DNA from 3 places in the Idiomarina sp. ST10R2A5 genome. Region 3 is predicted to be linked to each of the others. Evidence: predicted binding sites of a transcription regulator. Region 3 holds the regulator's gene; each other region holds the start of a gene.
The links. Region 3 encodes sigma-54, which starts transcription at its own class of promoters, with help from an activator protein. Its sites were predicted from a motif close to GTTGGCACGNNNNTNGNNT; they were not measured.
Positions count from the first base shown of each region.

Region 1: the regulator sigma-54 is predicted to act here: its motif matches at 2,306-2,324, upstream of ACP7FG_RS12640 (DUF4168 domain-containing protein).
Region 2: the regulator sigma-54 is predicted to act here: its motif matches at 2,589-2,607, upstream of glnA (glutamate--ammonia ligase).

Region 1 covers NZ_JBNIEX010000013.1:20,912-25,633, reverse strand. The annotation lists gene ACP7FG_RS12645 (TonB-dependent receptor) at 1-1,642, opposite strand, end outside; gene ACP7FG_RS12640 (DUF4168 domain-containing protein) at 1,875-2,258, opposite strand; gene ACP7FG_RS12635 (ATP-binding protein) at 2,428-3,915, shown strand; gene ACP7FG_RS12630 (sigma-54-dependent transcriptional regulator) at 3,912-4,722, shown strand, end outside.
Region 2 covers NZ_JBNIEX010000006.1:131,387-136,108, reverse strand. The annotation lists gene glnL (nitrogen regulation protein NR(II)) at 1-1,064, opposite strand, end outside; gene ntrC (nitrogen regulation protein NR(I)) at 1-1, opposite strand, end outside; gene glnA (glutamate--ammonia ligase) at 1,138-2,547, opposite strand; gene typA (translational GTPase TypA) at 2,851-4,692, shown strand.
Region 3 covers NZ_JBNIEX010000002.1:342,410-347,131, forward strand. The annotation lists gene lptC (LPS export ABC transporter periplasmic protein LptC) at 1-333, shown strand, start outside; gene lptA (lipopolysaccharide transport periplasmic protein LptA) at 302-844, shown strand; gene lptB (LPS export ABC transporter ATP-binding protein) at 846-1,571, shown strand; gene ACP7FG_RS04230 (RNA polymerase factor sigma-54) at 1,593-3,053, shown strand; gene hpf (ribosome hibernation promoting factor) at 3,082-3,369, shown strand; gene ptsN (PTS IIA-like nitrogen regulatory protein PtsN) at 3,373-3,843, shown strand; gene rapZ (RNase adapter RapZ) at 3,834-4,685, shown strand; gene ACP7FG_RS04250 (HPr family phosphocarrier protein) at 4,678-4,722, shown strand, end outside.

The sequences.
Region 1 (4,722 bases), on a different contig from region 3:
AGGTTGAGCCAAAGTCACTGTAGTCATCGTAACGACCGGCAACAGTTGCTTCTAACTGATCAGTAATTGGAATGAGAAATTCGACATAAGCAGCCCACTGGTCGCGCTCAGCTTCGGCCTGCACCGACTCGGTACCAAAGATAAGACCACGCTGGAACTGATCATCCGGTTGGTCAAATACGTCTTCTTCACGGTATTCAAGACCCGCTGCCATGGAGACCCAATGCTCACCCAACTGGAACGCTTCCCCGGCAATACTGGCATCAACTGCGGTCAGGTGTGATTCGCCTCGGCGTACCAGTGACGTCGTAATGTCATTAATGACTTCAGGGTCGTTAATGGTGCCGCCAAATGGGTTGTAGTTGCCAGCGTTAATTTGCTCCTGCAAAAAGTCAGTACGCACCCACCCTTGTTCACGTGAGCCCGTTTGCATTCCTTCGCTGCGGCCTTTTTGGTAAGAGACATCCCAGACCCAACCGTCTAAGTCTCCGCGTAAGCCCGCAATAAAACGTAAAGTGTCGGATTCAACATCCCAAATACGGGCACCGGCATCTACTGTCCGGAAAAAGTTGATATCGACACGCTCACCCCAAGGGTTGTTAGGGTGATCAGCCGGGACATAGAGTCCGGCATCGGCGTCTAACGGAGTCGGTGCGCCACCGGCTTTTGAACGGTTATGCTGAGCGGCTACTTCGATATAGCCCTCAACGTCTCGCGAAAACTCTTTACGAGACTGGATAATAGCACCTACGCGTTCAGCTTCCGGGAAAATTTGCGCATAAGGACCGTAGTCAAATACACAGCGTGTTCCAACCAGTGAATCTTCTGGACAATCCGGATCCGGTTGCTCTTCACCGTCAACAATAAAACTTCCCGGAAAACCGCGTGATGAACGGAAGTCGTTACCACCCCACGGACTTTGATTCGCTGTGCCATTACGACCAAACTCGGCACCTGTAATCGAGGTGTTTTTCCAGTAATCCAGAATCATGGTGGTATTGCTGTCGTCTCCACCTGTGCCCCAGACCAGACTCATGCTGGTTTCTTCGTAGTTAGCATCACCGGTTGTTCCACCGTGACTGGCCGTTAGCTCTGTACCGACAAAGTCATCTCTTAAAATAATATTAACGACACCAGCTACAGCGTCAGAGCCGTAAATTGCGGAAGCGCCGTCTTTCAGAATATCGATGCGCTCAATAGCCGCGACAGGAATTGAGTTAATGTCGACAAAGGAGTTCGCCACACCTTCGGCAAAGGAAGAAACGGCTACGCGACGACCGTTCAGTAAGACCAGTGTTGAGTCGGCACCAAACCCACGCAAGCTAATTGCAGCGGCGCCGTTCGCGGTAGTGTCCTGACTGTTACCTTGAGTTGAAAAGGTCCCCACACCAGCCGATGGTAAGCGCTCTAAGAGTTGCTGTAAGTTGTTAAAACCTGAGGCTTCAATGCTTTCCCTGTCAATAACTTCGACAGGAGACGCACCTTCCATATCAGTTCGTGAAATTCTGGAGCCTGTGACCTGAATGCGTTCAAGAGCGTCATCTTCTGCCTGATTCTCTTGATCCTGCGCAAAGCTGACCGGTGACGCGAATGCGGCTCCTATTGCTAATGCACATAGCGAGTATTTAAAGTTTGTTTTCATTATTATGTTCCCCCCCCGGGAGTTTTTATCGATTTTGTGTGTTAAATCAACAACACAGCATCTTTTGTTACATTAAATCAACATGTGATCAAGATAATATAGTGTAAAAGTTTGAAAAAAATCGAAAGTTTGATGCTAAATGGATTAAGTGAGGGGAAGCTGTTTAAACTTCAAATGAAAAAGCCCGCGACTCAGAAAGAGCCGCGGGCTTTGTATTAAATGGAACTAACGATTAAGAGTTTTCTTCACCTGTCAGTTCTTCTAAGCGTGCACGTAACTCTTCGTCGTTTTGTGCCTGCTGAATAATCATGTTGTATTCTTGCGGAGTAAGGCCTGCATCTTCAACGGCTGCAATCATTTCTTCCTGTGCAGACTGCTGAATTTCACGAGCTTCTTCCTGGTTCTCAGCTTCCTGGAACTGGTCACGGTATTTTTCAGTAACACCCTGAACGTCTTCCATAGCGGTTACAAATTTAACCAGCATACCTTCAGAAATTTTCTGAGTTTGCTGTTGCTTCTGCTGAGCCATAGGATCCTGCGATTGCTGCTGTTGAGCCATTGCTGCAGTACTACCCAGTGCGAATACAGTTGCTAATGCGATAATTGTCTTTTGCATGATAATCTCCTAATTGAATTTATCAGTTTTTATTAACGCCCTAACTAAAGCGAAGACTGTGCCAACTTTTTAATTTGTTGATTTTAATATACTTTTAGTTTTTTTCAGTTAGCGCTCAGAAAGTCAGCCCAAAAATGTGTATCCTTAGTACACAGTCAAAGGAGGCAGTGTGACAAAAAGATACAGTTGGCCACTATCCAGCCTGCAACGAAGGCTCTTAATGTATGTCGTTGTGCCTATGTTATTGATTTCGGGCGTGGCGATAAGTGTTGGATTGCAGGTTGCATCTGACGAAGCCAATGAGCGTTTAAAAAGTGACTTAGAACTGCTGGGACGGGCCATTAGCTTACCCATAAGCGATGCACTACTTAATAACGACTTAGCAACGGTTCAGGCTAACCTGGATTCAGTCTTCAATATTGGCCGGGTGTACGGGGCATCGGTATACAATGTGTATGGTCAGCAGGTAGCTGAAGCCGGTATCACCGAGACTGACTTGAGCAACAGCCAGTTGGCGCTGCAAACCGTTCAGACGGGTGTGAAACAAGACGACTATCGACGTGTTGAAGGTCGTGATGTTTTTTCTCAGTTCCTTCCTATTGTTGATCGTGGCGGTCGCATTATAGGTTTATTACAAATAAACAGGCGGGCCAGTGACTTCGATGAGTCTTTTGAGACGCTGAGTCAATATGCCTGGCTGAGCTGGGCTGCATTTGGCCTGATCACTATTGCAGTATTAGTATTTGGTCATTATCGCGGTGTTGGGCGACATGTGGTGGCACTAAAAGACGCAATGCTGCAAGTCGCAAAAGGAAATCGAAGCACTCGAGTGACCCCCGCCGGGCCTTCGGAGCTTCAGGATGTTGCCCGGGGGTTTAACCGGATGCTGGATAGCATTACTGAAGCGGAGCAGGAGTTAGAACAGCGGCGGGAGCACGAAGCGTCCTTGCAGCGAGCATTGCGGGAACAGGAAAAAATGGCAGCTATTGGCAGTGTAGCCAGTGGTGTTGCCCATGAGTTAGGAGCGCCGCTTACTGTTATTGATGGACGCGCCAGCCGATTATTACGTAACCATAAAGACGATGACAGCCAGCGACAACTTAAGGCCGTCAGGGGTCAGGTACAAAGGCTTACCGGACTGGTGAATCAATTGCTGGCATTTTCAAGAACGCCGGTGCAGCAAAGAGAAAGCATTTCCCTGCGAGACCTGGTGACAACAGCAATGACCAGCATTGAGTTTGAGCAGGACAAAGGTTCTGCCAGCGTGGTAATTAAAGAGCTTGTCGATGTCATTCTTAAAGTTGACATAAAGCGGCTCGAACTGGCCTTAGTAAACGTACTGCGCAATGGCCTGCAGGCAGCTGAATCTGAGGTTGCTGTCGCGGCTGAGTACGCCAACGATGGCGTCGTCATTACCATAGATGATGACGGAGAGGGTTTACCTGATGCAATGAAAGATAAAGCATTACAACCGTTCGAAACCAATAAGCCACAAGGTAAAGGGACTGGTCTGGGTTTGACCATCGTTAAGCACGTATTGAATGATCATGGTGGTGAATTGTCTTTGACCAATAACCCAAATGGCGGTTGTCGGGTTATTTTGAGTTTATCGGCACAATGCGTTCGGCAAGCGGTTAAAAACGGAGGCAGTAAATGACAGCAGCAAAAGCCATGATAGGTGTAATTGAGGATGATCCGGCTCTACAGGAACTGCTTGTTGAAGAGCTTGAGGCTGAAGGCTATAAGGTAACCGCCTGGGGCAGTGTTGAAGGCTTTAAAAAAGCCGCTGCAACCCTGGATTTGGTTATTAGCGATATTCGCTTGCCGGGTCAGTCCGGGCTGTCACTTTTAGACAGCCTGAAAAATGAGGACAACGCTCCGGCACTGTTATTAATTACGGCTTTTGGCACGGTTGATCAGGCGGTTGATGCTTTAAAGCAGGGCGCGGATGACTTTCTGACCAAACCTTTAGATGTTGAACATTTATTGCTAAGTGTACAACGTATTCTTGAGCATCGCTCGTTGCAGCGGGAGCTAAAGCGCTACCGTCAGCAGCAAAAAGGACCGGGTGGTTTAGTCGGGCAAAGTCCGTCAATGCGCAAGCTTTATGATCAAATAGAACGTATTGCGCCAGCTGACGGAAGCGTTCTGATCACCGGTGAAAGTGGGACCGGTAAAGAGCTGGTGGCGAAGGCGCTGCATCAGTTAAGTGAGCGTGCGGAACAAAGCTTTCAGGCGGTTAACTGCGCCGGCATTCCGGCCGACTTAATGGAAAGTGAGTTTTTTGGACATGCAGCCGGCGCTTTTACCGGTGCGCAGAAAAAACGGCAAGGTTTGTTGAAACAGGCAGACGGCGGCACTTTGCTACTGGATGAAATTGGCGAAATGCCAATGGCTTTGCAGGCGAAACTATTACGTGTATTGCAGGAAGGTACCATCCGCGCGGTGGGCAGTGATGAGGAAG
Region 2 (4,722 bases), on a different contig from region 3:
TCCATCACCTCGTTACCATTGTCTGCAGTAAGGTACGGCAAATAAACTGAGAACCGGGTTTTGCCCGGGCTTGAGTCAAATTCAATTTTCCCCTTATGCTGGTGCACAAGGTTTTGCGCCAATGAAAGACCCAGGCCGGTTCCCTCTGCACGTCCGCTAATTAAAGGGTAAAATAATGTATCGCGTAATTCCGCCGGTATGCCGGGTCCGTTATCGGTAACTGTCACAACCGCACACTGCCGATAACGCAGACCAAACAACGTCAATTGGTGCTCGACCCGAGTCTTAATGACAATAGTGCCAGCACCCGACATAGCTTGCGCCGCATTCTGGGCAATATTCAGGAACACTTGCTCACAAGCTTCAGGCACCACCCGAATGTCCGGTAAAGAAGGGTCATAGTCCCTGGTCAGCTTCAGTGACTCGCCGTACTCATAAGTTAGTGTCCGAACCACACGCTCCAGTACTTCATGAATATTGGTCAGCTTTGATTCACCACGCTTAGTTGGCCCTAACAGTCTGTCCACCAGGTACCGTAAACGATCAGACTGACTGATAATCAAGTCGGTATACTCGGTCAGTTTTTCATCGGGAAGCTGCCTTGCCAGTAGCTGCGCAGCGCCCCGCAAACCACCTAACGGATTCTTTATTTCGTGAGCCATACCGCGCAATAAATGCTGTGTCGCAAATAACTGATTACGTTGCTGATCTTCCTGGTTGATGCGTCGCAATTGATCAACTTGTTTGAGTTCCAGCAACAATGCCCGGCCAAATTCTTGATCAACTGTCTGAATACTGGTTTCCACACGAATATCGTGACCGGAATGCAGTGCAAAATGAACTTCCGCATTCAGCACAGTTTGCTCACTATTCAGGCATTCTATTAATGTTTCCGACGCCAGAGAACAATGATAAAACGCGGCGCTAAACGGTTCACCTAATAGTCGCTTGGCGCTGTGATCCAGCAACGATTCCGCGGATGAATTGACATAACGAATGGTCAGGCGGTCATCAAGGATGAGTATGCCTGTGAGTAATTGGTTAAGTAGCGCGTTGTTATTCACGAAGGCAGGAAAGGGTTATGCACCGTATTGGTGCAATCGGGCAAGGCTAAAAGCCTCACCCGATAATTCGCCATTAAACGCTGTAGTACATATCGAATTCTACCGGGTGGGTAGTCTTCTTCAATGTCTCTACTTCGTTATATTTCAGATCAATGTAAGCATCAATCATGTCGTCATCCATAACGCCGCCCTGTTTCAGGAAGTCACGGTCTTTATCCAGAGCTTCCAGAGCCATTTCCAGGGAGTGACAAACCGTCGGGATGTCTTTCGCTTCTTCAGGAGGCAGATTGTATAAATCTTTGTCCATTGCATCGCCCGGGTGGATCTTGTTACGGATACCGTCAAGACCCGCCATGAGCAATGCAGTAAAGGCCAGGTAAGGGTTGGCACTTGGGTCTGGGAAACGCACTTCAATACGGCGACCTTTGGCGCTGGAAACCAATGGAATACGAATAGAAGCCGAGCGGTTACGCGCTGAATAAGCCAACATTACCGGAGCTTCAAAACCAGGAACCAGACGCTTGTACGAGTTAGTTGAAGCATTCGCAAAGGCGTTAATAGCACGAGCGTGCTTGATAATACCGCCAATGTAATACAATGCCGTTTCGCTAAGCCCTGCATATTGGTCACCGGCAAATAAGTTCTCGCCACCTTTATTCAGAGACATATGCACGTGCATACCAGAACCGTTATCACCAACCAGTGGCTTCGGCATAAAGGTTGCTGTCATGCCATAAGAGTGCGCTACGTTATGCACAACGTATTTGTAAACCTGCATCTCATCAGCTTTAGATGTCAGAGTATTAAAGCGAGTTGCTACTTCGTTTTGACCAGCAGTGGCTACTTCATGATGATGCGCTTCAACAACAAGGCCCATGTCTTCCATAACCAGGCTCATAGTGCCGCGAATGTCATGTGCAGAGTCAACCGGAGGTACCGGGAAATAACCGCCTTTTACGCCAGGACGGTGAGCCAGGTTACCTTCTGAATATTCACGACCAGAGTTCCATTTCGCTTCTTCTGCATCAATTTTGTAGAACGAACCACTCATATCGGTGTGGAAACGAACGTCATTGAACAGGAAAAATTCTGGCTCAGGGCCAAAGTAAGCTTCGTCGGCGATACCTGACGAGCGCAGGAATTCTTCTGCACGCTTAGCAATTGAACGAGGGTCACGGCTGTAACCTTGCATGGTTTCAGGCTCAAGAATGTCACAGCGGACATTCAGGGTGATTTCATCAGTAAACGGGTCCAGAACGGCAGACTCATTATCGGGCATTAGCACCATGTCCGATTCGTTAATCCCTTTCCAGCCGGAAATAGATGAACCATCAAACATTTTGCCTTCTTCAAAGAAGTCTTCATCGATTTGCGACACCGGAATAGTGACGTGCTGCTCTTTACCTTTGGTGTCGGTAAAGCGTAAGTCGACGAATTTTACGTCGTGTTCTTTAATGGTATCGAAAATCTTATTAGCTGACATGTTGTCCTCCGTAGACAGCGTCTAAAAATACAGCCTAAGTATAGCAAAGCCTGTGCCAACTGAACTTTCCCTTTATATTCATACTATTAAGTTAAATTCAGTCTTCTTTTAAAAGTTTATATGCACCAGTATAGCGCATATCGCACATTTTTGGTGCAAAACAAAGAGAAAGGAAAAGAAAATATAATGGACAAAAAACAATCAGCCCTTTCTTAATCCAACTCAAAAAGGTAGAATACGCCGCTATTTTTCACAAAACCCCTTGGACGGGTTTCGCTCCCGGACAACTACAGGCAGTTCTTAATGACAATTCAGGTATTTGATATAGAAAAATTACGCAACATCGCGATCATCGCGCACGTTGACCATGGTAAAACCACCCTAGTCGACAAGTTGTTGCAACAATCCGGCACGTTAGAAAGCCGTGGCGAAATAGAAGACCGTATTATGGATTCCAACGATCTTGAAAAAGAACGTGGTATTACTATCCTCGCCAAAAACACCGCGGTTAACTGGCAAGATTACCGCATTAACATTCTGGATACTCCAGGACACGCCGACTTTGGCGGCGAGGTTGAGCGCGTACTTTCTATGGCGGATTCTGTATTGTTAGTGGTTGACGCCGTTGACGGCCCTATGCCTCAAACTCGATTTGTCACGCAGAAAGCCTTCTCTCACGGTCTTAACCCAATTTTGGTTATCAACAAAGTTGACCGTCCTGGAGCTCGCCCAGACTGGGTTATGGATCAGGTCTTCGACTTGTTTGACAACCTCGGCGCTACCGACGAGCAGCTGGACTTCCCGGTTGTTTATGCATCAGCACTTAATGGCTGGGCATCATTAGACGCAGACGATCAGGATGGCGACATGACGCCATTGTTCGAAACTATCGTTAATAAGGTAAGTCACCCGGACGCAGACCCCGAAAGTGACCTGCAGATGCAGGTGTCACAGCTGGATTACTCAAGCTACTTAGGCGTTATCGGTATCGGCCGTGTTACCCGTGGTAGCGTTAAAGTTAACCAGCCAGTTACTATTGTTGGTGCTGACGGCAAAGAACGCAGCGGCAAAATTGGTAAAGTCTTTAGTTACTTAGGTCTGGACCGAATTGAAGCCGACAAAGCAGCAGCAGGCGACATTTGCGCTATTACCGGTCTGGGCGAATTAAAAATCTCCGACACCGTTTGTGCGGTTGGTAAAGCGGAGGCAATGAAGCCGCTAACCGTCGATGAACCTACTGTAACCATGACCTTCCAGGTCAACACCTCACCTTTCGCGGGTAAAGAAGGTAAGTTTGTTACCTCTCGTCAAATTCTTGAGCGTTTGCAGCAAGAGTTGGTTCACAACGTCGCACTGCGCGTTGAAGAAACTGATAACCCGGACCGTTTCCGTGTATCAGGCCGTGGTGAGCTGCACTTAGGTGTTCTTATCGAAAACATGCGCCGTGAAGGCTTCGAGTTAGCCGTTTCTCGTCCGGAAGTTATTATCAAGCACGAAGATGGTAAAAAACTGGAACCTTACGAAACCATGACGGTTGATATTGAAGAGCAGCATCAGGGTGCCGTTATGGAAAAATTAGGCTTACGTAAAGCCGAAATGACCAACATGACACCAGACGGTAAAGGTCGCGTTCGCGTCGACTTTGAAGTACCAAGCCGTGGTTTGATTGGCTTCCAGACAGAGTTTATGACATTAACTTCTGGTACTGGCCTGATGTACCATACGTTTGACCACTACGGCCCGCACAAAGGCGGCACCATTGGTCAGCGTAGTAACGGTGTACTGATTTCAAATGCCCAGGGTAAAGCTCTGACTTACTCACTGTTTAATCTGCAGGAACGCGGTAAGTTATTTGCATCGCACGGTGATGAAGTTTATGAAGGCCAGATCATTGGTATTCATAACCGTTCAAACGACCTGACAGTAAACTGTCTGAAGGGTAAGCAGCTAACCAACGTTCGTGCCTCTGGTACGGATGAAGCGCAAACGCTGAGTACGCCTATTCGTTTAACACTGGAACAGGCGCTTGAGTTCATTAACGATGACGAACTGGTTGAGGTAACACCACAATCTATTCGTATCCGTAAGCGTGCTCTGACAGAAAACGATCGTAAACGTTTAGGTCGTGAACCGAAGAACGGCTAATTCATTTTAGTTAGATAGCAAAAAGCCCAC
Region 3 (4,722 bases):
GAACTCGAGCAGCCTACGTACACTGTCTTCTCAGAACAAGGTGACGAAATTTGGGAGGTTAGCTCTGCACAGGGGACTTTCTACGATGATCAAACTCTTATTTTAGAGCGCGATGTTGAAATCCTTGCGTTAGAGCCTGATACTCGAATTAAACAAGTGTTAACCGAGTACCTGATTGTTGATTTGAAAAATCAATCAATGAGCACCGAACACCCGGTGAGCATTCACGGACCCCGGCTATTAATTCGTGGTAACGGAATGAGTGCTGACCTGAAAGCTGAACGAATGGAGCTAAAAAGACATGTTAAAACGATTTTCCAGCCTGCTGAGTAGTCTTACTCTTATTGCCTTGGTGCCTTGTGCAGTTATGGCTCAGGGTAAGTCCGATTTTAGTCAGCCTATGGAGGTAGAGTCGAGCCAGGAAGAGCTGGACATTAAAAACAACCGGCTAGTTTTAACTGACAATGTCATTATTCGTCAGGGGTCGTTATTAATCCGAGCAGACAGACTTGAAGCCTCGGCCAGCGAGAATGCAGAACAAGCCGATACTTTTGTTGCAGAAGGCACTCCTGCTACTTACAGCCAGACTCTGGATGATGGCAATAAGATAAACGCAGAGGCCAACAAAATTACCTATTTTCAATCGGAGCAGCGCCTGGAGCTTAGCGGAAAAGCCCGTATTTCTCAGGGTAGCAGCAGTTCCAGTGGTGATCTCATCACCTATGATTTAGACAAACAAACCATAACCGCGACCAGTTCCGGTGAAGAAGACAGTCGCGTCATCACCATTTTTACGCCAAAGGCAAAAACTGACTCCAACGAGAAAAATAACGAGAACCCTTAATATGGCAACCTTACGAGTTAAACACTTAGCCAAAAGCTATAAAAGTCGCCAGGTTGTTAAAGACGTTAGCCTGGAGGTGAGCCAGGGACAGGTTATTGGATTATTAGGGCCGAATGGAGCCGGTAAAACAACCACCTTTTATATGATTGTCGGACTGGTTAACAGCGATAAAGGCCAGATTTTACTGGATGATAACGACCTCACTTTACTGCCAATGCATGAGCGGGCGCGCAGAGGTATTGGTTACCTGCCACAGGAAGCTTCTATTTTCAGAAAGCTCACCGTACGTGACAACCTGATGGCCATTTTAGAAACCCGCAAAGCGTTATCAGACAACGACAGAGAAGAACAGCTCGATGCCTTACTCGAAGAGTTTAATATTGGGCACATTGCCAACAGCCAGGGAATGAGTCTGTCAGGCGGTGAGCGCCGACGGGTTGAAATAGCCAGGGCCCTGGCAGCAGAGCCCACTTTTATTCTTTTAGATGAGCCTTTCGCTGGTGTCGACCCCATATCCGTCATTGATATCAAAAAAATCATTGAGCATTTAAAGCAACGCGGTATTGGCGTATTGATTACCGACCATAATGTTCGTGAAACCCTATCGGTTTGTGAACACGCCTATATCGTTAGTCATGGCGAACTTATTGCCAGTGGGGATGCAGAAAGTATATTATCGAATCAACAGGTTAAAGACGTTTACCTCGGTGAGCAGTTCACCTTATAACGTGAAACCGGGACAGTCATTATGAAGCAAAGTCTGCAGCTAAAAATTGGTCAGCATCTGACCATGACGCCACAACTTCAACAGGCCATTCGCCTGCTGCAGCTTTCCTCGCTCGATCTTCAGGCTGAAATTCAGGATGCACTGGACAGTAATCCTCTATTAGAAGTTGAAGGCGATGCCAGCAACGAAGCTGACAATTCCGAAACCCGAAATATCGAAGAGCGGGATGACAGTCAGCGAGAAACCTCAGACGTTATAAAAACTCAGGAAATGCCGGACGAGTTACCGGTAGACAGCAGTTGGGATGACACCTACTCCAGCCAGACACCGGTTAATGGGGCCGCGTCCTCTGGTAAGTCTTTTGACGGTGACTTTGAAGTTTACCAGGGCTCGACCAGTGAGTCGTTGCAAGATCACTTACTTTGGCAAATGCAGCTTTCCCACTTTTCTGAGGAAGACACCGCCATAGCTGAAGCCATTATCGAAGCCATAGACGACAACGGCTATCTAATGGCCGATGTTGATGAGATTATTGAAGCGGTGCGCCTTCCGGAAGTGGAAACAGAAGAAGTTTGTATGGTGCTTAAACGCATTCAGCACTTCGACCCAATAGGTGTGGGAGCACGCAGTGTCAGCGAATGCCTTGCCATCCAATTGCGGCAACTAAGCGACGACACTGAGTACAAAGAAATTGCTCTATGTTTAGTGACTGAACATATGGATTTACTGGGCAGCCGGGATTTTCGCACCATTCAGCGTAAATTAAAGCTCTCGGAAGACGACTTGCGTCAGACCATGCGCTTGATTCAGCAGTTGCACCCCCACCCGGGTGAGCAAGTTGCACAACAACCCGTTGAATATGTCATTCCTGATGTCGCTGTGACAAAAAAAAATGGGCGTTGGATGGTCGAATTGAACCCCGACAGCGTACCTAAATTAAAGGTCAATGAAGAATACGCGGCCTTGAGTAAAGCAGCTAAGTCAGTAGCAGACAGCCAGTACATAAAAAACCACACGCAGGAAGCGCGTTGGTTTATAAAAAGCCTGGAAAGTCGCAATGACACGTTGCTAAAAGTTGCCAACTGCATAGTGCAACGCCAACAAGGCTTTTTTGAGCATGGCGAAGAAGCCATGAAGCCTATGGTTTTAAACGATGTCGCCGAAGCGGTGGATATGCACGAAAGCACCATTTCGCGGGTGACAACACAGAAATACTTACACTGTCCGCGGGGCGTGTTTGAGTTAAAATACTTTTTCTCAAGTCATGTCAGTACTGAGGGCGGTGGTGAGTGTTCAAGCACTGCAATACGTGCTTTAATTAAGAAGATGGTCGCTGCAGAAAACCGCAGTAAACCGTTAAGTGACAGCAAAATTGCTGAACTGATAGCTGAACAAGGTATCCAAGTAGCAAGGAGGACAATTGCGAAGTATCGGGAATCGTTAAACATTCCATCATCGAGCCAACGCAAAAGTCTTTTGTAACTTTGTTAACTGCAAGAAGGAAGACGTTATGCAAATTAATTTGACCGGTCACCACATCGATATTACTGAAGCTTTACGTGACTACGTAGACACAAAATTTGCCAAGCTGGAACGACATTTTGACCACATTACTAATGTTCACGTCATCCTAAATGTTGAAAAAACGATTCAAAAAGCGGAAGCTACGCTGCACGTGAATGGCGGTGAAATTTTTGCCGACGCAAAACACGACGATATGTACGCGGCCATCGACGGTTTAATCAATAAGCTAGACCGTCAGGTGATTAAACACAAAGAAAAAATGAAACAACATTAATCCATGCAACTGAGTGAATTGTTAAGCCCCGACTGCACCAAGTGTGCAGTCGAGGGCGCAAGTAAAAAAAGACTGCTTGAAACCATTAGTCAAATCGTAGCTCCTAAGTTGTCCGGCATTACCCGCCATGACATTTTTGAGAGCCTATTGAACCGTGAGCGTTTGGGCAGTACGGGAATTGGCTTAGGTATCGCAATTCCTCATGGCCGATTACCCAATGCTAACCACCCGGTTGCGGTATTACTCACGCTAGATGAGCCGATTGAGTTTGACTCTATCGACAACCAACCCGTCGATATTATATTCGCGCTTCTGGTACCAGAATCCGAACACGAAAACCATCTGCAGACTTTAGCTTCTGTCGCTCGCCGTATGAATGACAAAGACTGCACACGTGCATTACGCCAGGCTGACTCCGACAAAGACTTATACCAATTATTTATTGGCAAAGGTGAGCAGTCGCCATGCAACTGATCATTGTTAGTGGTCGTTCCGGTTCAGGTAAAACCATCGCGTTGCGGGTCCTTGAGGATTTAGGTTTTTACTGCGTTGATAATTTACCAATTAGCCTGCTACCCACGTTAGTCCATGCTGTTATCGAGCAATACCAGAAAATTGCCATTAGCATTGATGTTCGTAACTTACCCGAGCACTCCGAAGAACTGCTGGACTCACTCAACTTTTTGCCTAAAGGCGTAGAGCCCGAAATTCTGTTCATTGATGCAGACGACAACACCTTATTAAAACGTTTCGGTGAAACCCGGCGACTACACCCGCTCTCGCAAAAAGAACTTCCTTTACTGGAAGCGCTGCAGACCGAGCATAAAATGCTTGAGCCTATTATGGAACGTGCCACCTGGCGTCTGGACAGTAGCGATCTATCGCTGCACCAACTGAGCGAACAGGTTACTGAGCGTGTACTTGGTCGCGCAGATAAAAAACTCATTATTGTCTTTCAGTCATTTGGCTTTAAATATGGCTTACCCAAAGACGCCGACTTTGTTTTTGACGCACGAATTTTACCGAACCCACACTGGCAACCTGAGCTAAAGTTGTTAACGGGGTTGGATACCGATGTCCAACTCTTCTTCCGCCAACAGCCTTTAGTCACTAAGTTTATCTATCAGCTGGAAAACTTTCTCGACACCTGGTTACCGCATTTTCAGCGCAGCAATCGAAGTTATCTGACTATTGCCACCGGCTGCACTGGTGGTCAGCACCGTTCAGTTTATATCTCTCAGCAGCTAGCCGAGCGCTTTGAACAAAAAGACCTAAAGGTTCAGGTCAGACATCGGGAGTTAAAGCGAAATGGATAAAGTTTGCAGAGACCTGATTATTCGCAATAAACTGGGT